3 regions of the Paeniglutamicibacter kerguelensis genome follow, and region 3 is predicted to be linked to each of the others. Evidence: riboswitches for the same ligand, from Rfam matches in the RefSeq annotation. Region 3 holds a riboswitch; each other region holds the start of a gene.
What was found. A riboswitch is a leader RNA that binds a small molecule or an ion and turns the genes downstream of it on or off. The one in region 3 is predicted to bind S-adenosylmethionine.
Positions count from the first base shown of each region.

Region 1: linked by a shared signal. The riboswitch ahead of JOF47_RS14815 (cobalamin-independent methionine synthase II family protein) and the one ahead of acs (acetate--CoA ligase) in region 3 are both predicted to bind S-adenosylmethionine.
Region 2: linked by a shared signal. The riboswitch ahead of JOF47_RS15350 (OsmC family protein) and the one ahead of acs (acetate--CoA ligase) in region 3 are both predicted to bind S-adenosylmethionine.

Region 1 is NZ_JAGIOF010000001.1:3,240,059-3,248,818, forward strand. It holds gene JOF47_RS14800 (endonuclease/exonuclease/phosphatase family protein) at 102-1,088, shown strand; gene JOF47_RS14805 (alpha-ketoglutarate-dependent dioxygenase AlkB family protein) at 1,091-1,762, opposite strand; gene JOF47_RS14810 (DUF4232 domain-containing protein) at 1,899-3,149, shown strand; SAM riboswitch class I at 3,197-3,304, shown strand; gene JOF47_RS14815 (cobalamin-independent methionine synthase II family protein) at 3,319-4,548, shown strand; gene JOF47_RS14820 (N(5)-(carboxyethyl)ornithine synthase) at 4,621-5,778, opposite strand; gene JOF47_RS14825 (glycosyl hydrolase family 95 catalytic domain-containing protein) at 5,979-8,760, opposite strand, start outside.
Region 2 is NZ_JAGIOF010000001.1:3,363,704-3,372,463, reverse strand. It holds gene JOF47_RS15375 (TetR/AcrR family transcriptional regulator) at 171-821, shown strand; gene JOF47_RS15370 (ABC transporter ATP-binding protein) at 821-1,783, shown strand; gene JOF47_RS15365 (ABC transporter permease subunit) at 1,780-2,586, shown strand; gene JOF47_RS15360 (MFS transporter) at 2,741-3,985, shown strand; gene JOF47_RS15355 (amino acid permease) at 4,096-5,649, opposite strand; gene JOF47_RS15350 (OsmC family protein) at 6,241-6,786, opposite strand; SAM riboswitch class IV at 6,826-6,944, opposite strand; gene JOF47_RS15345 (DUF4190 domain-containing protein) at 7,049-7,306, opposite strand; gene JOF47_RS15340 (IS3 family transposase) at 7,695-8,534, opposite strand; gene JOF47_RS21990 (helix-turn-helix domain-containing protein) at 8,546-8,760, opposite strand, start outside.
Region 3 is NZ_JAGIOF010000004.1:344,173-350,564, reverse strand. It holds gene JOF47_RS20930 (histidine phosphatase family protein) at 1-418, shown strand, start outside; gene JOF47_RS20925 (class I SAM-dependent methyltransferase) at 452-1,099, shown strand; gene JOF47_RS20920 (MarR family winged helix-turn-helix transcriptional regulator) at 1,096-1,569, opposite strand; gene JOF47_RS20915 (SDR family NAD(P)-dependent oxidoreductase) at 1,574-2,317, opposite strand; gene acs (acetate--CoA ligase) at 2,445-4,433, opposite strand; SAM riboswitch class I at 4,427-4,528, opposite strand; gene JOF47_RS20905 (sodium:solute symporter family protein) at 4,558-6,219, opposite strand; gene JOF47_RS20900 (OsmC family protein) at 6,216-6,392, opposite strand, start outside.

The DNA.
Region 1 (8,760 bases), on a different contig from region 3:
GGCGCGGCCGGTGCTTTCGGTGCGTCCGCCATCCCCACGTCCTGCTGGTTCACAGATTTATCCCATGCATGTACCAGTTCCATATGCGACCCTTGATAGCGATGTCTGTTCAAACCGCTTCCGCTCCGCCCCGGCAACGCAAGCCCCGACGCTTGTTGCGCTGGCAACGCCAACTCCGGGCCCTCGTGCTTCTCGGGGCGCTGCTCAGCACGCTTCTCATGGTGTTCCATTCCCGAGTACCGGACTTCATGGGCCTTGCCCTGCTGGTGGATAACGCCGCTCCGTGGCTGGGTTTGGCGGCGCCCGTCCTCTTGCTGGCGGCGCTGATCAGCAAGAGCCGAGGCGCCGTTGCCTTTGCATTGGTCCCTGCGCTGGTGTGGCTCGCGGGTTTCGGTGCCGCCATTGTTCCGCTCTCATGGACAGCCCCGGCGGCCTCTGCGCATACCTTGACCGTCAGCAGCCAGAACATCAAGGCGGGCACCGGGGCGGCTGCCGAGTCGGCCCGCGAATTGGCCCGCGGCGGCAGCGATGTCATCGCACTTCAGGAACTGGATGCGGGCAGCGGGCAGGACGTCACCGCCGCGCTGAATGCCGACTACCCCCATCACTTTGTGGTCGGCACCGTGGGCGTCTGGAGCAAATACCCACTCTCGCAGTCGCAGCCCCTGGATCTTGGCTTGGGCTGGAAACGGGCCCTGACGACCCAGATCGACACCGAGGCGGGAAGCATCCGCCTCTATGCCGTGCATGCCGCCTCGGCACGCCCAAACGACCACGGCAACCGCGATGAAATGCTCGCCCAGCTGGCGGCAACCTTGCGTGCCGATACGAGTCACTCGGTCATCGCCGTCGGAGATTTCAATGCAACGTCAGCCGACAGGTCCTTCTCCTCGCTCACCGAAACCCTGGATGAACCAAACCAGGATGCGGGCTTGTTCGGCTTCACCTGGCCACGCGAGCCCTTTGGATTCATGCGTTTGGACCATGTACTTCAGCGGGGGCTCGACGTCACCTCGAACACCGTGGTCCCCGCCGGGGAAAGCGACCACCTTGCCGTGCGGGCCACCGTGAACCTTCCGGACTCCTGAGATCAACCGTCCAACCCGGTCACCCGCATGGTGATGTTGATCCGGCCCGAAGCCAGGCCGCATTCCGCGGGCGCGGTGCCTGGCAGGATCTTTGTGACTCCGTGGTAGGCCAGTCGCGCCGGACCTCCGAAGACAAACAGGTCCCCTGACGCCAACGCGATGTCTTCGTATGGCTTGTTTCGGTTGAGGGTGTTGCCGAATCTGAATTGGCAGGTGTCCCCGATGGAGATCGAGACCACCGGCTGGGTCGACTGCTCGTCCCGGTCTTGGTGCATTCCCATTTTGGAATCATCCGAGTAGTAGTTCACCAAGGCTGTGTCGGGCGTGTAGTTCGCCGCGGCCAAGGGGTCATTTGTCGCTTCAAGGATCGCTTTGCGACCCAGCCTGACCATCCAATCGGGGAACTCGAGCACCCGGTTGCCGTTGACGTCGGTTGCTTCACGGGAATAGGCGTACGGCTGCCAATGCCAGCCCAGGCATACCGTCTGGACCGACATTTCACCTGACCCTATCTTGGCGGCGCGTGGCGGCACGGGCCCCCGCCCCCACTCATGGAACCTATCCACAAGCCAGCGTTGTTCAGCCAGGGTGAGCCAGTCGGGTACCCAAACGGCGCCGGGGCTGAGCTCACGCCGGGGGCGGTCAAGGAAACTCTCCGAAAAGAGCGTGCTCAAAATGTACTCCTCGAACTGAATCGGTGCGCGGGACAGGATGTACCCCCGTGGGCTCCATTATGCAGGTCCAGCAATTCCATCACCCCGAAAAGGTCCCGAATCCAAGGACATTTGCAGGTCAGTTAGGCTTTCCAGCATGAGCAACTACAAAGGCCTGACTGCCGGCAGCGCGTGGATCGCTGGATTCGCGGGGCTTGGCTGGCTACTGAGCGGCTTGCTCAATGGCTGGCTGATTACACGCCCAACGTTCCTCCCGGTGCCCTTCGTGCAGCTGCTGTTCCCGGAGACGATAGCGCTTGCCACGTGGCGCACAGCGGACATCTGGCCCGTATTCATTCCCGTGCTTTCGACGCTCACGCTGATGCTCTTCACGGCCGGCGCCTTGTTGTTCATCGGCCCGCTGGATGCCCTGAATCCCGCGCAACGGCGACTCAGGTTCTTCGCGACGTGGATGTGCGTTGTCATTGCCTCCTTCGCCACGACAGTGCTTTCGTCAGCAGGGGAAATCATTGCGACTTGGCCGCCGCCACGTCTGGCGTGGCTTTTCCAGGGCGTGGAATCGGATCTGTTGTCGGCAGGATACTGGGGAATCTTCTGGGGGTGGGTTCCGGTGTTGGCCGGTGCCTTCATCGCCAAACAACGGCAACCCGGTAGCCGGCAACGTACCTCGTTCAGCGTGCCGAGACTTCTTGTCGCAGTTCCGGCCGTGCTCGCGGCCGGCGCCTTGGTTATCGCCATCCCACAGGCCCAACGGGAAACCACGGCCCAGGGCGCCGTCGAACCGCCGACAGTCGCCCCGCCTGCTTCCCCGGAACCTGATCCCATTGGTTCGCCAAGCGTGTCATATGCCACGCAGCCCGCTGGAAAAAACTGGTGCGACGGCAAGGACGCCACCATTTCCCTATCGGAACCCGATGCCGCGACCGGCCACCGCGGCATGGGATTCAGCTTGACCAACAACGGGTCAAAACCCTGCGTGCTGGAGTCCTACCCCGATGTCTCTTTCGACAACGTCGACGGGTGGGTGATCGATGTCCTGGTGGTCCACGGCGGCTCGTTCATGACCGACGACCCGGGCATCACCCGGGTCATGCTCGCCCCAGGGGAGAGCGCAGAAGCTTTCATGGGATGGAATGCGATGGCGGCTGCGGGCGATACCCGCGTGGGCAGCATGTTGTTGGCCCCGTACGCGGGAACCCTGCGCCAGAAGGCGACGGTCGACCTGGACATCATCGACGGGGGAACCGTGTCCGTCACCGCCTGGCAGAAGGCGGGCAAGAGCATCGATACCGGTTCCTCCCCCGCCCCGGCAACTAGCTTCCGGCGAGGTTCGGGCACGGGGCCGAAGGCACGTCCGTGGATCAAGGCTTGGCCCACGTCACACTAATGCGCCGAAGGACGGCAGAAAACAGTTCCGTGATAGGTATTGATACGTAACCATCCGGAGCGGCCGAGAGACCTGGATCGATGAAGCCGCAGCAACCTAACCCGCCGACGAGGCTTCTGAAACGGTAACGGTGCTACTGCCAGGTTCGATGGAAAGTAGGCAATCACCCATGTCCTCCAACAACAGCCATATCCGTACCACCCACGCCGGCTCGTTGCCGCGAACCGATGAGCTGCTGGCCGCCAACGAGGCCAAGCAACGCGGCGGAATCACCCCCGAATTCCACGAACTCCTCGAGGCATCGGTCACCGGCATCGTCGCCAAGCAGCGCAAGCTGGGCATCGACATCCCCAACGACGGCGAATTCGGGCACACCATGTCCTCCGCCGTCGATTTCGGCGCCTGGTGGAACTATTCCTTCGCCCGCCTCGGCGGGCTGGAGGAAACCACCGTCGACCGCTGGGCCGAGACCGCGGTCAAGCGCTCCACCCCCGGCAACGTTGTGCTCACCTCGTTCCCGGACCGCCGCGATCGAGAGGCCTTCGCCGAGGCGTACGCGGATCCGACCTCCGGCATCCTGGCCCACCGCAAGGCCACCACGCAGCCAAAGGTCGTCGCACCGCTGACCTACACCGGGCACGACCTGGTGGCATCGGACATCAAGAACCTGAAAACCGCCATGGCGGCGACGGGCACCGAGGAGGGCTTCCTCGCGGCGCTTTCCCCCGCTTCCTGCGCGCGGTTGGCCAACGACTTCTACACCAGCGACGAGGAATACCTCTTTGCCGCCGCGGATGCCATGCGCGAGGAGTACAAGGCGATCCTCGATGCCGGGCTGGTCCTGCAGATCGACGACCCGTCGTTGGCCGAGTCCTGGGACCAGGTCAACCCGGAGCCGAGCCTCGAGGACTACCTGAAGTTCCTCGAGCTGCGCGTGGAGGCAACCAACCACGCGCTGCGCGGGCTCCCGGCCGAGCGGATCCGGCTGCACGTGTGCTGGGGTTCCTGGCACGGCCCGCACACCACGGACATCCCATTCGCCGACATCCTCGACCCGGTGCTGCGCATCAACGCCGGCATGGTCTCTTTCGAGGCCGGCAACGTGCGCCACGAGCACGAATGGCGCATCTGGGAGGACCGCGCGCTGCCCGAGGGAAAGATCCTGATACCCGGCGTCGTCTCGCACGCCACGAACGTGGTCGAGCACCCGGAGCTGGTCGCCGACCGCATCGAGCGCTTCGCGAACCTGGTCGGCCGCGAGAACGTGATCGCGTCCACCGACTGCGGCCTGGGCGGCCGCGTCCACCCGCAGATCGCCATGGCCAAGCTCGAAGCGCTGGGTGCCGGCGCCGCACTGGCCACCAAGCGCCTGTGGAAGGGTGCCGAGATCATCGCCTGATCCCGCCATCCGAGTCATTTGTGGAAGCCGCCGCATGCACCAGCGTGCGGCGGCTTCCACATGTTCATTCGGCTAGCCGGCAACACCAAGGTGCGGGTAGGCCTTTGCCCGGTGCTGGAACTCGAGGATCGCGGGGTTCTGGATGACGCCGTCGAAGATCTCGATAGCCTTGGCCACCGTGTTGTTTGCCTGCCATGCGCCGGGGCCGCCCAGCACGTCTTCGACGAACGGCAACAATGCTTCGCTGATTTCCCAGCTTGCCGAGTTCCACAAGTAGGACGGGCTGTGGTCGACCGCGTAGTAGTTGATGTTCTTTCCCACGGTGAACATGGGGTCGGCAAACCTCGTCGGCTTGGCCCATTCGAAACCCATGCCCTCGTCGCAGGAGACGTCGACAATGATGCTGCCCGGGGAGAAAGCAGCCAGCTCCCCGGTGCGCAGGTACATGAGCGGGGCGTTGGGGTCCTGGAGCGTGCAGTTCACCACCACGTCGCTTTCGGCAAGGAACGGAGCCAGCGGCACCCGTCCTTCGTCCGTGATGACCTCGCTGAGGTGCGGGCCCCCGTCGTGTTCGAACTGCACCATCTGCACCGAGTGGATGGGTGAGGCAACTGCGGCGACGGAGCGGTTGGTCAGGACCCGTATGTCATGTATGCCGTGGGCGCGCAACGCCGTCACAGCGCCACGGGCCGTGGCGCCGAAGCCGATGACGACCGCGGTGAGCTTCCGGCCGTAGTCTCCGGTGGAGCCACAGAGTTGGAGCGCGTGGATGACCGATGCGTAGCCGGCAAGCTCGTTGTTCTTGTGGAAGACGTGCAGCCCGAAACTGCCGTCGGTGCCCCAGTGGTTCATCGCCTCGAAGGCGATCAGCGTGAGTTTCTTGTCGATGGCCAGCTGCGTGATCGCCCTGTCCTGGACGCAGTGCGGCCAGCCCCAGAGGGTTTGCCCGTCGCGCATTTCCTCCAGATCCGCCACCTGCGGCTTCGGCAGCAAGAGGATGTCCGATTGAGCGAAGACCTCGCTGCGCGAGCCGATCTTCCCGACAAACGGCACCAGCTGCTCGTCGTCGAATCCGAAGGACTTCCCGTAGCCGGATTCAATCATGATTCGGCTGCGGAGATGCTCATCGATTCGTTCAAAATGTGCCGGGTGGATCGGCAAGCGCTGTTCATCCACCTTGTGCGAAGTTGCGATAAGACCCAATGAAAGTTCATTAGCAGTGGCCACGATATACGCCCTTTTTATGTTGGGAACCCGCGGTTCCCCTAGGGCTCACGGTACACTGTCCGGCTGGGCGGCCGGGTTGGTCCCAAGTTAACAGACGTCTTATGCGGGCGTTCCGACGCGGGGCGTATTCCGAAACCCCACGTGGGAAGCCCGGCGCTCCCCCGCCGAAATGACGGAGGAGCGCCGGGCTTCGGTCACTGGAATTACGGGCGGAACGGCTTGGGCTTGTGGCCGCGCATGCTCGGTTTGACCTTGCAGTCCTTTCCGTTGATCAGCATCGTGATGTTGCCCTGGTTCGGGGCCCGGTCGCCGATCACCGAGACCTCGGTGACCTTGCCGTCCTTCCACGTTGCGTTGACCTCGTAGCCGCCGCGTGCCCGCAGGCCAGTGAAGGAACCGTCGGGCCAGGCCGAGGGCAGGGCCGGCAGCACGTGGATCTTCTCGCCGTGGCTCTGGATGAGCATCTCCGCCACGGCCCCGGTGATGCCGAAGTTTCCGTCCATCTGGAACGGCGGGTGGTTGCAGAACAGGTTCGACAGGGTGTTGAAGCGCAGCAGGCCGCGCAGCATCAGCCTGGCGTGGTCGGCCTCCCCCAGCCGGGCAAACATCGCCACGCGCCACGGCCAAGTCCATGACCTGCGGCTGTCGCCCGAGACCGTGGCCTCGGTGAAGGGCACGCCCGCGACCTCGCCGCAGCGGGCCTTCAGCGACACCAGTGCGGCCGCGGCCAGTTCCGGGGTGTCCTCCAGGGTGATCTGGCGCCCCGGGTACACCGCGAAGAGGTGCGAGGTGTGCCGGTGGATGTCCTTGGGGTTGTCCCTGTCCGTCTGCCATTCCTGCAGCTGGCCCCAGCTGCCGATCTTGTTGGGCGCAAGCCGCTCCTGCATGCCGGCGACCTTGTCGCGGAACACCGGGTCGAACTCCAGGGCGGCTTCGCAGTCCAGGTAGTTCTGGAACAGGTCCCAGATGATCTGCTGGTCGTACATGACGCCGTCCTCGCGCGGGCCGTGCTCGGGCGACCAGCCGTCCGGGGCCACCAGCTTGCCGTTCTCGTCCTCGACGAGCCGGTCCTCCCAGAACTCGCAGATTTCCTTGAGCATCGGCAGCGCGGTGTCGCGCAGGTAGGCCTTGTCTTGGCTGAAGGCCCAGTGCTCGTAGATGTGCTGCCCGTACCAGGCGCTGGCCACGGTGTTCCACTCCCAGGAGTTGCCGCCGAAGATGCTCTGGCTGGTGCGCGCGGTCCAGCCGCGGGTGTCCTTGCCGAACGCGTTGCGGGTCGCGACGCGGCTTGGCACGGCAACCTGCCGGATGAACTCGATGAGGGGCTCGTGGCTTTCGCTGAGGTTGGCGGTCTCGGCTCCCCAGTAGTTCATCTGCACGTTGATGTTGGTGTGGTAATCCGAGGCCCACGCCGGGGAGTTGCTGTCGTTCCACAGGCCCTGCAGGTTGGCAGGCAGGCCGCCGGGTCGCGACGAACTCAGCAGCAGGTAGCGGCCGAAGGCGAACATCGTCTGTTCCAGGCTCGGGTCGTCCGTGCCCGCGGAGTAGGCGCCGAGGCGGAGGTTCGTGGCAATGCCCGACACCGCGGACTTCGATGTCCCCCAGTCGACGCTGACCCTTCCCATGATGCTTTCGATGTCCGTCTGGTGCGCCGCGCGCATGTCCTCGTAGCGGAGGGTGGACACCTTCGCGATGTTGCGGGCCACGGTGGCGGCCGCGTCGGCGCCGCGCCAGCCGGCCTTGGCGTCGAGCTTGTAGTTGGTGCGTGCATCCAGGACCACCGTCATGCTCCGTGCCCCTCCGATCTTCAGCGAATCGCCTGCGGCACTGACGGTTCCGTCGGTTTCGGTGATAGCAAGCGTTGCCGCGAACTTGAGCTTGTTGGCCATCTCGCCGGAGAAGGACAGCGAGCGGGCATCGGCGACGGCGGAGGTCGGTGCCCCGGTCTGGGCGGACGTCAGCGCAATGCCCGCGTTGAGCCCCTGCGCCCGGTCCGTCTCGTAACGCAGCACGATGACGTCGGAGTCCCGGCTGGCGAATGCCTCGCGCTGCACGCGGTCGCCCGTGGTGCCGAACTGGGTCACGTGGATTCCGACACTTGGGTCAAGGGCACGCTTGTACTCGGCCACGGCGGAGGACTTGCGCGAATTGAACGACGGCCCCGAAAGCGAGACCCCGGCAAGCTGGAGCCGGTCCACCCCGGCCTCGCCGCGCAGCGTGAGCCGGTACGAGTTGAAGCTCCTGCCGCCGGCGATCGTGAACGTCTTCTCCAGGCCGCGGGAGGCAAACGGAGCTCCGGGCGACTGGGTGTCCAACACGGCCCAGGTCCGGCCGTCCGTGGAACCTTCCAGCGTCCATTCCCGCGGATCTGCCGCGGGCGCATCGGCCGCAGAGGTCAGCGAGTATGCGTTGAGCATGACCGCGCTGGCCAGTTCCGCCTGCCAGATGACCTCCGCGCCCGGCTTGGCGACCATCCACGCGGTGGATGCCCCGCCGTCAAGGGTGCGCAGGATGTCGGAGCCGGGGCCTTCGCCGTCGGCCTGCCCGGTGGGCGAAGAGACATACATCTTGGCGCCGCCGCCGAAGGAGACGCCGGCCAGGGCGATCTCGGAGACCTGGAAGTGGCTGACTCCCGGGACCGGGGTGAAGTCGAAACGGTACTGGCTGAAGGAGCCGGGGTTGGCGACAGCGAAGTCCTTGGCCTGGCGGCGGCCCTCGAACGGGCCGGGCAGGGCCTTGGTGTCGATGACCGTCCAGGAATCGCCGTCGTTCGAGCCGGACAGGGTCCAGTTGCGGGGGTCACGGGCCGGAACGTCGTTGGCGCTGGTGAGCGTGTACTGGGCAACGTTCACCGGGCCGGGCAGCTTGACCAGCCATTGCACCTTGGCGGGCGGGCCGTCGATGCACCACTTCGTGCCGCTGTTGCCGTCGATCGTGGCGGCCACGGTTTCGGAGGACGAGTTGTTGTACGGGCCGCCGGGAGAC
Region 2 (8,760 bases), on a different contig from region 3:
ATCGACATCGACCGGGCCAACACCAACCTGACCACATACGGCGAGACGGCCCCTGGAAACGGCAGGACGGCACATTGCCGATGATGCCGAAGCCTCCCGGGCGGAAGAAATCCCCACTTTGGTACTTTCGCCCCTTACTTAACCCTGAACATGTGTTTAGCATCTTAAACATGCGTACAGAACGCGAGGATTTCACCACGAGATCCAAGATCCGGGACGCGGCCATAGTGCTCTTTGGCCGGCAAGGCTTCGCGCACACCACGATCCGCGACATTGCCGCGGCCGCGCAGGTCAGCCCGGGACTGGTCATTCACCACTTTGCCTCGAAAGCAGGCCTTCGGGAAGCCTGCGACAGGCATATCCTCGGCATCAGCTCGCAGCGAGCCGTGGAAAAGGCAGACGTTGGTTCCCTGCAAAAAATGATGAGTGAATACCTCAGCAAGCCCGATACCTACATGGCCGAGACTGCGTACATCCGCCAAGCCATCATGGATGACTCGGCTTTGGGGGACGCATTCTTCGACGCACTTGTCGCCATGACGGTGGACATGCTCGAGGCAGGCATCGCGAACGGAAGCATTCGCCAACTTGAGGATCTGCGGGCGACCGCGGTCGTGCTGGCGACCAACTCGATGGGCATGCTGGTGCTTGGCCGGCACGTTGCCCGAAGCCTGGGGCAAGAGGAATTCGGTGTAGACACCGTAAACCTCATCGGCGTCCCGGTGGTGGACCTCTACACGCACCCCCTGTACGCGGACGAACGCTTCCTGACCGCGGCCCGGGCCGCCATCCAAACCACTGCCAAAACCGAGGAGCACTAGTGGATCCCGCCATCAAAGTCGCAGGCCTCAGCAAGAAGTACGGTGGAAAGGAAGTGCTGCACGGCATCGACTTCAGCGTGCAGCCCGGAAGCATCTTCGGGGTCATCGGACCCAACGGCGCCGGCAAGACCACGACCATGCGCTGCCTGCTTGACATCATTCGTCCAAGCGGCGGGACCATCGAGGTCCTGGGAAAGAATCCAACCCAGGGCGGCCCCGAGCTACGGAGGCGGATCGGGTACCTGCCCGGCGAACTGATTCTTGAAAGCCGGACCACGGGGCGCAGGATCCTTGAACATTTTGCCGCAATCAGCGGACCGGTCAAGCCGGGAATGGTCGAGTCGTTGTCAGAGCGGCTGGACCTGGACCTGGACAACCAGGCCCGGCGGCTCTCCAAGGGAAACAAGCAAAAACTGGGACTTGTCCAGGCCTTCATGCACGAACCGGAACTGCTGGTCCTCGACGAACCGACCAGCGGACTGGATCCGCTGATGCAACGGGAATTCCTTGCACTGATCCGCGAGGCCAAGGACAACGGCCAAACGGTGTTCTTGTCCTCGCACGTGCTCAGCGAAATCCAGCAGGCGGCGGACGAGGTCGCGATCCTGCGCGAAGGCTCGATCGTCACGGTCTCCACCGTGGACAACCTGCGCGAAAGCGCCGTCCGGCACGTGCGGGTGCTCTTTCCCGGCCACGACCTGCAAGGCGCGCGCGATCTCTGCGCCGGCATTCCCGGGGTCCGCGACCTTGAAGTCCGCCAGGTGCATGACGGAAACGTCAGTGCGGTGGTCGAGGCCAGAGCCAGCATCGAGGGATCGGTCGAACCGCTGATATTTAGACTTTCCCGCACCAGGGTCATTGACCTGGTGATCGAGGAACCGGACCTCGAGGAAGCCGTGCTGAAAATGTATTCGTCGAGTCGGGAGACCGATTCACCCTCGCGGCGGAAAGAGCAAAAATGAAAACCCAAAGCTATCCGTTGATGCGCAAGTCGCTGACCGATTCGTGGCGCTCAACCGTCGGCTGGGGCATCGGCCTGCTGGCGATCATGTCGCTGTACCTGCCGCTGTATCCGAGCATTGGCGGGAGCCCGCAGATGCGCGAGCTTTTGGCTTCGTTGCCGCAGGAAATGATCAGGGCGCTGAACTACGACCAGATTGCCTCCGGCCCCGGTTACACCCAGGCCACGTTCTTCGGGCTCACCGGGTTCCTGCTCATGTCCATTGCCGCCATCTCGTGGGGAGCAAGCGCGATAGGCGGAGACGAGGAGGCTGGGCTCCTGGAACTCACGATTGCCCACGGGGTGACCCGCACGCAGGTGGTGTTGGAACGCACCGCCGCGTTGGTCATTCGCATTCTCTTGCTGGCGCTCTTGGTGCTGGTGGTCATTCTGGCGCTCAACGGTCCCGCCCAATTGGGTATCGATCCGGCGAAGGTTGTCGCCGGCGTCCTCATGTTTGTGCTCTTGACGCTGCTGGGCGGAACCGGCGCCCTGGTGGCAGGTGCGCTGAGCGGGCGCAGGATGTTCGGCATCATCGCGGGCACCGCGATCGCCGTGGTTGGCTACGTTTTCAACGCCCTGGGAAACCAAAGCCAGGACCTGCAGTGGCTCCACAATTTTTCACCCTATTACTGGGCCTATGGCCAGTCGCCCCTGGTGAGCGGGGTCCCGTGGGCATCGGTTGCGGGCCTGGGCGCGCTGAGCCTTTTGTTTATCGTCGTGAGCGTGCTGGCGCTGCGGCACCGTGACATCGGCGCGTCCTAGTCCTCCGAGGAATTCCCGGTGGATTGTTCGGGCTGCGGGAGTCTTGCCGCTGCCAGCCAGAACGTCCGCACTTCCCCGAATTGCCGCCCTGATGTGAGCAATCTTGCCAAGAGCTCATTGGCTCCCGAACGGACTTGCCACGTAACCTGTGAGCATGCCCAATAAGGAAAAACCAATAGCAGACAACGTAATTTCGCAGCAGACCCCGCAGCGGGCGTCGCGCGGATTCATGTTGCTTTCGCTGCTTGCCGTGATCCTGGTGGGGTTGAACCTGCGGGCGGGCATCACCAGCGCCTCTGCGCTCTATCACGACCTGCAGCAGTTCCTCGGCTACGGGCCGTTCGTTGCCGCGCTACTTCCTTCCATCCCGACGCTGGTCTTCGCCGTGGCGGGCACGGCAACCGCGTGGGTGGCGCGGCGCCTGGGGCTCAGCGGAACCATCCTGCTTGCCCTGTGCGTCCTGGGTTCAGGGCTGGCCTTCCGCGGGATTCCCGCTACATGGGCGCTGCTGGCCGGAACCGTCGCGGCGATGTGCGGCATCGCTCTGTGCAACGTGGCGATGCCCTCGTTCATCCGCGAAAACTTCGCCCAAAAAACCTCGATGATGACCGGCGTCTACACCATCACCATGTCGATCGGAGCCACCGCCGCCTCCTCGCTCAGCGTGCCGCTGGCGATGGCCGCAGGGTCGCCCACGCTGGGACTGGCCGCCTGGAGTGTGCTCGCCTTTGCCGGCGCGCTGGCCTTCATTCCGTTCATGCTGATGGCGCGCAGCGAGAAGAAGGCGCCTGCGGCCGGCCCCCGGGTCAGCGCCTGGGGCCTCCTGCGCACCAAGCGCGGCCTGGTGATCACCGGGTTGTTCACGGTCCAGGGCATCCTGGCCTACGCGATCATGAGCTGGCTGCCGACCATCTTGATTTTCCGGGGCATGGCGACCGCCCAAGCCGGCATCATGCTGGGGCTCCTGCAAATCATGTCGATTCCCGCGACGATGTTTGTGTTGTGGATGGCGAACAAGCTCAACAAGTTGCGCTCGGCCATGGTGGCTTGCTCCGTGGCCGCGGGGATCGGCGTGGCGGGCTTGCTGCTGTTGCCGCTGTCTCTGGCGTGGATCAGCGCGATCGCGCTGGGCTTCGGCTTTGCCATCTTCCCGCTGGTGCTGCTTGTCATCTCGCACAGCGGTGAAACGCCCGAGGAAACCACCGCCATGAGCACGTTGGCGCAGTCGATCGGCTACCTGGTGGCTACTAGCGGCCCGTTCGGCATGGGACTGCTCTTTGCCCTGACCGGAGCCTGGACCGTTCCCCTTGTCCTGCTCCTGGGTGTGGTGGTGCTCCAGTTGCTGCTGGGCATCGCGGCAAGCGCCTACCGCCGGCCCGCCCTGCGGCGCGTGCAGTAGTTTTCCGACCCGGGGCCGGTCATCGGGCCATTGTAAACAAAGCCGCAGATGCGCATGACCCTCGGGTTTGCGCATCTGCGGCTTTGGTTTAAGGACAGGGCCCTAGAGGGCTAGCCGACCTTGGATTCGGTGTGCTCCTCGACGTCCTCGGGACCGGAAAGGTCCATCTCGAGCAGCGGCACGACGCGCGACTTGGTGACATAGCGGTGGATGATCCACAGCCCCAGGAAGATCGGGATGCCGATGTAAGAGGAGAGAACCTCCATGCCGCGACCGGCCAGCACGGCCTCGTAGTTCTGCCCGGCGATCACCACGATCAGCACGGCAAAGGCCAGCAACGGACCGATGGGGAAGAACGACGCCTTGTATGGCAGATCGCTGACCTTGTTGCCCTGGGCCAGGAAGCCGCGCCGGAACCGGTAGTGCGAGAGCGCGATTCCGGCCCACACGATGAACCCGCACAGGCCCGAAACATTCAGCAACCAGGCATACGCAGCACCTTGCCCGACGATGGCGCTGAGGAACCCGAAGAGCCCCACGGCCGCCGTGGCCAGCAACGCATTGATGGGCACGCCACGCGAGTTGGTTCGGCCGAAGGCCTTCGGCGCCTTGCCGTCATGGGCCATTGCGTAAAGCATGCGAGTTGAGGCGTAGAGGCCGGAGTTGCCCGCCGAAAGAATGGCCGTCAGGATCACGGCGTTCATCAGGGCCGCGGCAAAGGCGATGCCCGCGCGCTCAAAGACCAGGGTGAAGGGCGAGGCCGCGATGTCCGCTTCGCCGGAGGCCAGCAGGCTCGGGTCGGTGAACGGAATCAGGCAGCCGATCACGAAGATGGCGCCGATGTAGAAGATCATGATGCGCCAGAACACGGAGCGGATGGCCTTGGGGACTTCCTTCCGCGGGTTCTTGGCCTCGCCCGCCGCAACGCCCACCAGTTCGGTGCCCTGGAAGGAGAACCCGGCGATCATGAAGACGGAAATGATCGATACCCAGCCGCCGTGGAACACGTCCTCGCGGTTCTGCCAGTTGCTCAGGCCCGGGGAACTGTCCCCGAGTATGCCGACGATCATCAGCACGCCGGCCACCAGGAACAGCACGACGGCAACGACCTTGATCAGGGAAAGCCAGAATTCGCTTTCACCGAAGGCCTTGGCCGAGAGTGCATTGACCCCCGTGAGCAGCACCAGGAATGCGCCGGCCCAGATCCATCCGGGGACTCCGGGGAACCAGAAGTCCATGATGATGCCGGCGGCCACGAGTTCGGCGGCCACTGTGATGGCCCAGTTGAACCAGTAGTTCCAGCCGATCGCGAACCCAAAGGACGGGGACACGAACCGGGTTGCATAGGTCTGGAACGAACCGGCGACGGGGATCTTCGCCGACATCTCACCGAGCGACTGCATCAGCAGGAACACCATCAGGCCGACCAGAGCGTAGGCAACGAGTGCTCCGCCGGGTCCTGCCTGTGAGATCGTGCCTCCGGAGGCGACGAACAGGCCGGTGCCGATGGCGCCGCCGATGGCGATCATCTGTAGGTGGCGGCTGCTTAGCCCGCGCTTTAGTTCATTGTCGGGTTTCCCGGTGTCGGTGCCGACCCGGGCCTCGCCCACGGTTCCACGTTGAACCGGCGATTCGTTTTCAATTGTCACGGAAGTTCTGCTCATGGGTGTCATGCAACACCACCGGAGGCAATTGAAGCGACTTTGCTCACAGGGAGGCGGCGCGGTCGAGCCGTTGCGCGAGAGGTGTCTGATTTGTCACACGCCGCGCATTCCCGGAGCGCTCCGGCTGCTTCCGGGGAATTTCGGGGGGGTGGACTATACAGAGAGTCACGCAAAGTTGCCAATCCGAAGGCGTGAGCCACAGATGGTCGAATGGATAACCTGGTTCTCGTTCGCTTCGAGGCACAGTGTTGCTTATGCATTGATGGCTTCCCGGCTGGTGGTCTATCTGGATCAAGACCATGCCACAGTCTTTGATCTGGGCCCGCTAGGCCCGGAAACGTCGGTCGGAGATACCGTCTGATTGCTCCGATTCGACGAAACGACACTGACTATTATGACGGGCGTACGTCACAAAATGAGAATCGGATGGTGCTGGAGCGCCTCGGCGGCGCCTCTGCTCTGGTGGCGCATCGGAAAGCATGTGTTATAAGGGGTGGTGTCCGAACATATGCGGCGCCGGCCGCACATGCGCAAGGAGGGGGCCACCCGCCTGATTGGCGGGTGGCCCCCTCGAGCGGACGCTGCCTACGTCTAGTCGGCGGTGATCAGTTCGACGGTGACCGGCGTGGGGTTCGCGATGATGTCGAAGACCGGGCAATGGTCGTCGACGGCTGCCTGCAGCTCCTCGTAGCGTTCGCGGGTTTCGGGGCCGGACAGTTTCACCTTGAGTCGGACGCCGCCGAAGCCCGGACGGACCGTTTCATCGATTCCGAAGAGCCCGCGCACATCGAGGTCTGCCTCCGCATCGATGTCCAGTGAATCGATCTTGAGCCCCAGCTGGTGTGCGTACAGGCGGTAAACGACCACCTGGCAGGAAATCAACGCTCCAAGCGCGTACTCGGCGGGGCTTGCCGCGGCGTCGTCCCCGGCCAGCCCGACGGGTTCGTCGACCAGGAAGCTGTGCTTGCCGGCGGTGACTTCGGTGGCCACCGAGCCGACAGCGATCCCGTTGGTCTTGAACGTCAACGAGGCGCTCGCGGTGTTTGCCGCGATGCGCTCGCCCCAGGCGTTTCCGGCCGCATTGAGCTTCTGGGCACGCAGGATGTCGGGGGTGGTTTCGAGCAGGGTTTCGGACATGGGAAATAGATCCTTCCGTGGTGGCGCGTGCCAATCACGACGCCATACTTACGCCGATCCGGTTGGACGGCGTCGAATCTTCACCTGGAGCACCCCGCTATGACGAAGGGGGTTGCCGTCCAACCGACCAGGGTCGTGAATGGTTGGAACTCGTGATTCTGTTGACAAGTGTGCCGGGGTCGCTGCGGGGGAGACAAGCAAATGCTTCACGCAGCGTCATGAAACGGGGAGGCTCCCGCATCCAAAACGGTAGCGCCGCCGCTTAGGCCCCGGAGACAAAAATGAAGGGGATGAGCAGCAAAAACGGAATCAATGTCAGGATCCACATGATGGTGCCGACCCAGCCCGTCACCTTGCCGACCGTCGCGGCGGTGTTCAGCTGCTCGGCCTCTTTCGCCTTCTTGATGGCAATGATGCCCAGGACGATACCGACCAGCGGGATCACCAGGGAGAGGATGCCGAGGATCATCGAGGTCTGCGCAAGCTGCTGGCCGCGCATTGGTTCCGGGTACTGTGTCATGTTTCCTCCAACGCGATAGCTGTGGTTGCCGGACTCCACATGGCGGAACATCCGGTCGACTTGAGCCTATCTGAGCCCAACTGCATACGGCGTAAGTTCCCATGTCGGCACCGGTGAAATGACCACAGGTGCACTTGTGGTTCCGAATGCGCCAACCGTGCTTCATGAAGATTCCGATCCTTGTCGGATACTTTGCCCACGGACGGCAAAGCCACGAGCGCCCGGCGGGCGATCACTCGAACCAGCTTCAAACCCGACCAGTGCAGCAATCGGAATCGGGGAAAACCGAAACCGTTCCGGGTGGCGATCGGGAATCAGGCAAGACACAAAAATGGCGGTCCACCCAAGATGAACTGGCCCCCGAAAGTTGGACTCGGTAAGCAAGAGTCTACGCAGCGAGTGCCTGGGCCCGATATTCCATCGGGCTCAGGCACTCGAGCGTTAACGAGATGCGCTCGGTGTTGTACCAGCGGATGTAGTCCTTCAGGTCGGTGGTGAACGCCTCGATGCCGGCGTGCTCGTGGTGGTGGAACATTTCTTCCTTCAGGTGCCCGAAGAAGTTCTCCATCACCGCGTTGTCCAGGCAGTTGCCCTTGCGCGACATGGACTGGGCCATCCCGGCGTCGCTGAGGAGCTTCTGCCAGCTGGAGTGCTGGTACTGGAATCCCTGGTCCGAGTGCACCATCGGGGCCTCGCCGGCGGCCAGGGTCTCGATGGCCCCGATGAGTGATTGGTTGGTGAAGGCGACGGTCGGCGACTCCGAAACCGAGTAGGAAACGATCGAACGGTCAAAGAGGTCCATGACGGGCGAGAGGTAGACCTTGCGGTCCGCGACCTTGAACTCGGTCACGTCGGTCACCCACTTCAGGTTCGGCGCCGCGGTGTCGAACTCGCGCTTGAGCTTGTTCTCGGCGATCTTGCCGACCTGGCCCTTGTAGGAGGAGTAGCGGCGGCGGCTGCGGACCTTGCAGGCCAGATTCTCCTGGCGCATCAGTTTCAGCACGGTCTTGCGGGCCACGTGCCGTCCGTCGCGGGCCAGGGTGGCGTGGATGCGCCGGTGCCCGTAGCGGCCCTTGGCCTCGGTGAAGATCTCGTGGATCCGGGTGCGGAGGTCCGCGTGCCGGTCATGGGTCTTGAGTGCTGCCTGGCGGTGGAAGAACGTGGAACGGGGCAGCCCTGCCGCGGCCAGGAGCAGGGGCAGGGGGTGGGATGCCTTGAGGGCGATCACCGCGCTGATCTTCAGCGCGGTGGGTGGTTCCTCAAGGCCCGCACTTTTTTTAGGTAGGCGTTCTCGGCCTGCAGGCGCTGGTTCTCGCGGCGCAGCTTCTCGAGCTCTGTGAGTTCGGTCGGCTCGGGACTGGATGCCGCCCTCGGTCGGCCCTTGGGCTTGGGGCGCAGTCCGTCCTCGCCCTGTTCCCGGTATATTTTCGCCCAGTTGCGGACCTGGGCCGGGG
Region 3 (6,392 bases):
CGGCTCGTGTTGGGATGTCCTTGCGTCGTCGACGCTTGGCCGCGCAGTTGAAACCGCGGAACTCATCGGGCAAAACCTGGGCCTGGCCCTGACCGAAAAAATGGACGGGCTCCGGGAGCGCCACTACGGAAACGCCGAGGGCCGCGTGGTCTACGACCTGCCGCGCGAGGAAATCGACATCTTGCTGCGCTCGGCCGAGCCCGAGGAAGCCGTGGCCGCACGCGGCATCCGGGCACTCTGCGAGCTGCTGGAGCGTCACGAGGGCAAGCGCATCGTCGTGGTGGCCCATGGAACCCTGATCAGGCTGACCCTCGACGCACTGGTTCCGGGACGCAAGACACCCATCATGCGCAACGGGCAGATGCTCGAGGTCGACACCGCCTTGCTGCGGCGCCATGCCGCCGCCCCCACGCACTAGCGCAACCTCCACGCCCGGCCGCACGATGGTGGGATGAGCGAAACCTTCTTTGGGGACCCCGGGTTCTATGCACGCCGGGCCAAGGCCTATGACGCCATGCTTGGTTCCCCGACCTACAACAGGGTCTTCTGGGGGACCCGCCCCGACCAATACGCTGCCTTCGCCGCGCGGGCCCTCGGTGCGGGCGATGGCCCGCTGCTCGAGGTGGCGGTGGGGACGGCCAGGGCCACGGCGCTTTTGCATGTTGCCGGCCGGCGCTCCACGACGCTGGTGGACCTGAGCGCGCCGATGCTTGAGGTGGCCCGCGAGTCAATTCGCCGGGCCGCCGGCGGGGAGGTGCCCGGGCGCATCACCCTTGAGTGCCGGGACATGCTTTCCCCTGTCGACGGGCGGCGCTACGAAACCATTTTGGGTTTGGGCCTGCTGCACCTGGTCCCGGACGTGGGAGCTGTGATTTCCGGATTGGGCAGCCAGCTCCAGGACCACGGGTCGCTGCATCTGGCCTCGCTCATCCGCGGTTCGGCCCGGTCCAACGCCTACCTGAAGCTGCTCAAGGCCCACGGCGACATCGCCGGCATCCGCACGGCCGTCGACCTCTACGATCTGGCGGTTGAGGCAAACGTAGGCAACGTCTCCGTGAGCCATGAAGGTGCCATGGCCTATGTGACCATTTCGCGCTAGGAGTGATCTTGCCTGAATTCCGCGGCCATGCGCTTCGTCTCGACCTCAAAACGGGTCAGCAGGCGCAGTAGGTCGTCGCGATCCCCGGCCGACCATTCGCCGACCAAATCGGAAGCCAGGGAATTTCCCGAACGCACCAACGCGGCGGCAATCTCCGTGCCGGCAACGGTCAGGGCAATCCGTGACGCCCTGGAATCCTTGGGATCCGCCAGTTTTTCCACCAGACCAGCATCCTGCAGGCGCCCGGCGATCTTGGAGATATTTGACGCCCCGGTGACCATGCGGGTGGCCAGCACAGATGGGCGCTGCGGCCCGTGGGAACCTAGGATGGTCACGGCGACAAGCGAGGCGGGATCCAGGCGGATACCCTCCCGGGCGGCGACGGCCGTCATGAAATCGGGAGATGTCCACTGGGACATGATGCTTTGCAGCATGTTGATGAGCGCGGAATTTTCTGAGGCGTTTTCCATGGACCTAGGCCTCGGTCCCGCCATCGACAGGCAATACGACACCGGTGATGAAACTTGCCTGGTCCGAAAGCAAGAATGCGGTCGCGTTGGCTATTTCCTCGGGCTGGCCCAGACGCTTCAACGGGATCTCTGCGGCGTAACCCGCCTTGGCTTCGTCCGGGAGCGAGGCCAGAGCGGCGGTTTCGATCGCGCCTGGAGCGACGGCGTTGACACGGATGCCCAGGGCGGCGTTTTCCTTGGCAACGCTACGGGTCAGTGAAACGACCCCGTGCTTGGCGGCGCCGTAGGGTGTGAGCTGCGGGGTGGCGCTGATCCCGGCCAGCGAGGCGATGTTCACGATCGACCCGCTGCCCTGGGCGGTGAAATGCGCAACCTGGGACTGCAAGGCCAGAAAGGTGCCGCGCAGTGTCACGTTAATGACGCGATCCCATTCGGCCACGGCGACGTCCTGGACCGGCTTGGGCATAGCCCCGACGCCCGCATTGTTGACGGCCAGGTCCAGCCGGCCGAACGATTCCAGGGCGAAGGGGACAAGGGATCCGACCTCGGACACGTCGGCGACGTTGGCATGTTTGTACGCCGCGCGTCCGCCTGCGGCCTCGATGAGCGCAACGGTTTCCGCGCCGGCCTCGTCGTTGACGTCCGAGACGATGATAGCGGCACCGTCTGCCGCGAGGCGCAGGGCGATAGCCCTGCCGATTCCGGCACCTGCCGCCGTCACCAGGGCAACTTGGTCTTCAAAAAGCATGGGCAGTTCTCCTTGTGCTCACTATACTGTCGTAAGGACAGTATATGCCTATGGGCTGCCCGGCAGGAGAAAGGTTGGCTGGATTCCCTGCGGTCCCAGCCAACCTTGTCCCAGCCAACCCCGCGCGCTAGGCCTCGCAGATTTCCTTGATCTGCGCGATGCACGGTTCGTTTTGCAGGCTGGTGGTGTCACCCAGCGCGCTTCCCTCGAAGAGCTGGGTGAGCAGGCGGCGCATGATCTTGCCCGAGCGGGTCTTGGGCACATCGGGCACAAAGACGATGTCGCGCGGCTTGGCGATCGGGCTGATCTGCACGGCGACGTGGTGGCGGAGCTCGGCAAGCAGGGCCTGCTGCCGGGCCAGCGCCTCGTAGGGCAACGAGGTTCCCACGATGCTCTTGTCGAAGGGCACCACGAAGGCGGTGGCCGCGTGCCCGGTTTTCGCGTCGACCGTGGGGCACACCCCCGCCTCCACCACGGCCGGGTGGGTGACAAGCGCGGACTCGATCTCGATGGTGGAAAGCCGGTGCCCGGAAATGTTGATCACGTCGTCGGTGCGCCCCAGGATCCAGATGTCCCCGTCGTCGTCGAAGCGTGCGCCGTCCCCGGCCAGGAACCAGCCCTGCTCGGCGTACTTTTCCCAGTAGGAAGTGTAGTAGCGCTCCGGGTTGCCCCACACGGTGCGGGCCATCGACGGGCCGGTCTTGGTCAGCACGATGAAGCCCTGCACGTTCTTTTCCACGCGCCGCGCCTCGTCGTCGACGATGTCGACCGAAACCCCGGGCAGCGCGCGGGTGCCGCAACCGGGCTTGAACGCAGTGTCGTCCTGGCGCGGGGAAAGGATCGTCGAGCCGGTTTCCGACTGCCACCAGGTGTCGACCATCGGGATGCCGGCGGGGGTGTCGCGGCCGACCTGGCTGCGCAGCCAGCGCCAGGCCTCCGGGTTCACGGCCTCGCCGACGGTTCCGGCCAAGCGGATGGAGGAGAGGTCGTAGTCTGCCGGGACGCCGTCCGGGAACCAGCCCATCAGCGAGCGCACCAGCGTGGGCGCCGTGTAGTAGCTGGTGACCCCGTAGCGCTCGATGATCTCGAAATGACGCCCGGGATGCGGTGCGTTGGGGACACCCTCGTAGATTACCTGGGTGGCGCCGTTGGACAGCGGCCCGTAGATCTCATAGGTGTGCGCGGTGACCCAGGCCAGGTCGGCGGTGCACCAGTGGACGTCGGCGTCGCGCTGCGCCGGGTCCGGGTGGGAGAAGAGGAACTCGTGGCTCCAGGACGCCTGGGTCAGGTAGCCCCCGGTGGTGTGGACCAGGCCCTTGGGCTGTCCGGTGGTGCCGGAGGTGTACATGATGAACAGCGGGGTTTCCGCGTCGAAGGCCTCGGGGGAGTGCTCGGTGCTCGCCGTGTCGACGGTCTCGTGCCACCACACGTCCCGACCCTCCGTCCAGGCGATCCCGGACCCGGTGCGGCGCAGCACCAGCACGTGCTCGATGCTGTCCACCCCGGACACCGCGGCGTCTGCATTGCCCTTCACGGGCACCGCCTTGCCGCGGCGGAACTGCCCGTCGGTGGTGACCAGCAGCTTGGCGCCGGTGTCCTCAACCCGGAACCGCAACGCCTCGGAGGAGAAACCGCCGAAGACCAGCGAGTGCACGGCGCCGATGCGGGCGCAGGCCAGGGTGATGACGACGGTCTCGACGAGGACCGGCAGGTAGATGACCACGCGGTCGCCCTTGCCGATGCCCAGCGCAACCAGGGCGTTGGCCGCCTGCGAGACCCGGTCCTGCAGGTCCTTGTAGGTGATCGTCGCGGTGTCGCCCGGCTCGCCCTCGAAATGCAGGGCAACCTTGTCCCCTCGCCCGGCCTCGACGTGGCGGTCCACGCAGTTGTAGGCCGCGTTGAGCTTGCCGCCGTCGAACCACCGGAGTTTGGGGCCGCGCCGGGCGTCCCGGTCAACACCGGTGTTGCTGTGGATGGTGTGCCATTCCTCGGCCCAGTTCAGGCGCCGGGCTGCGGTGTCCCAGAAGGCCAGGCGCTCGTCCTCGGTCCACTCGTTTTCGTTGAGCAGATCGGGATTGAGCAGGCCGGGGGTTGCGGGGGAAAGCGTTACAGTCATTTTCTTCTCCACTGATTCTGGCTGTAGCACCGGTCCCCGCGGGGTGGTTGCTGCGGCGTCACAGAGCCAGGTCTCTCGGCCGCTCGTAATGGGTGGATGGTTTCTTGCAGGAACCGGCCGCTGCCTAGGCTGCGTGCTCGGGCGTACGTTCGGCCGGCGAAGGCTCCGCGGCCGTGTCCGGTTCGGTGGTGTCCGGGGCCGTTTCGCGGGATTCGGTGCCGAAGAACACCGCCATGGCGGAGCACAGGACGACGATGAACAGGGCCATGGCAATCAGTCCGTAGCCCGCCAGCCATCCTGCACTGAGCGTCAAGAATGCAAGCGCCACAAGTGCGCCAAGGCCGAACTTGACCGCCCTGCGAAGCCGCACCGGGTCGGTGCTCATGCGCCAACGCGCGGTCGCCAGGGTGACCAGGACCAGGGTCGTCACGTTCACGAGCATGCCGACCCATACCGGGTGGGTGCCGAGGAAGAACGACGTGGCGGACCAACCCGCCAGCTGGTTCCACACGATGCCCGCGCCGAAGCCGGCGACCATCGAGGAGTACACCGCGGCGCGGGTCGCCAGCGGCCAGAAGAAGACGGCAAGGACCGGGGCGAGGGTTGCACCGTTGCGCAGCGTCCAGGCGAGGATGTTCCACCAGGCGGACTGCTCGGTGCGCAGGATACTGAAGGTGATCATCAGCGCAGTCAACCCCACCAGCGACCACTGGGTGTATCGGACCAATTGCGCCTCGGTCGCCTTGGGGTTGATGGCGCTACCGACATCGCGGCCCAGGGACGTGGAGCCAGAGAACTGGCACGGACCGGCCCAGCCCATGGCGCATGCCCAGACGCCCAGGAAGAAGACTCCGACCAGCGGGGCCGGCAGGACCTGCTCGATGTAGTGCGGGATCGCGACCAGGGCCAGCTTCTGCGAGGGGACCACGATCGCCGCCGAAGTGCCGATGAGGGCGCCAATGATGATGAACGGAATGCCGAATGCGGCCGCCGTGTAGAGGCCCTTCTGCCCGTCCGCTGGGGTACGGCAGGACATGGTCATCTGGAATGCCGCCTGTGCCAGCGGGACGTTGACGATGAAGGTGCCGAACCAGGCGACGATGAGCGAGATCCCGGCATTTCCCGGGTCAAACATCTGAGGGTTCGATTCGGCGAAGTCCTGCAGTCCGGAGAGCCCCGGCTTCGCCAGGATCGCGTAGGCGCCCACCGCCAGCATGCCGACGAAAACGATGCAGTTCATGGTCTGGTTGAAGGCAACGGATCGCATGCCTCCGCTCCAGAGGAAGGTCAGGAGCAGCAGGGCGGTGACGATGACGGCCAGGTGCAGGCTCAGCCCGGTGAAGGCGGTCAGTGCCGAGGCAAATGCGATCGTCGTGGCCACCGACCACATGGGGAACGTGAATGCTGTGATGACGCCAGCGATGCCCTTGGCAAGGCGCCCGAACCGGTCGCCGATGATTCCGGTGACCGTCACGACCAGCTTCTCGCGCAGCGGCTTGACCAGCAGCAGGGCGATGAGCAGGATCTGTACGGTTTCCGCCACGCCGTACCAGAGTGCAGAAATGCCGGTGCGGTAGCTCAGCTCCATGATGGCGATGTAGGAGGAACCGGAGAAGAGCCCGGTGATGCAGAAGGCAACCGTCCACGGGCTGAAGGTGCGACCGCCGACAAAGAAGCCGCTGGTTTTGCCCACGGCGCTGCGCCGTTGGGACAGCCGTCCCCCAACGATCAGCAGGACCGTATAGGACAAGGCGAGTCCGACGGTCCAGTATCCTGCGGCGCTCATGCGGAGGCTCCTTCAAGTGGCTTGGCGGTGGACGTGCGCGGGGTGTACCCCAAGGCAATGTTGCCGGCGTTGTCGGCGGCGTCAGGGGAAACCTGGCTTGAGAAGACCCAGTTGATGTCGAGGTCGACTCCGGCCGCCTGCACCAGGTTGATGGCCGGGCAGCGGCGGTGGAC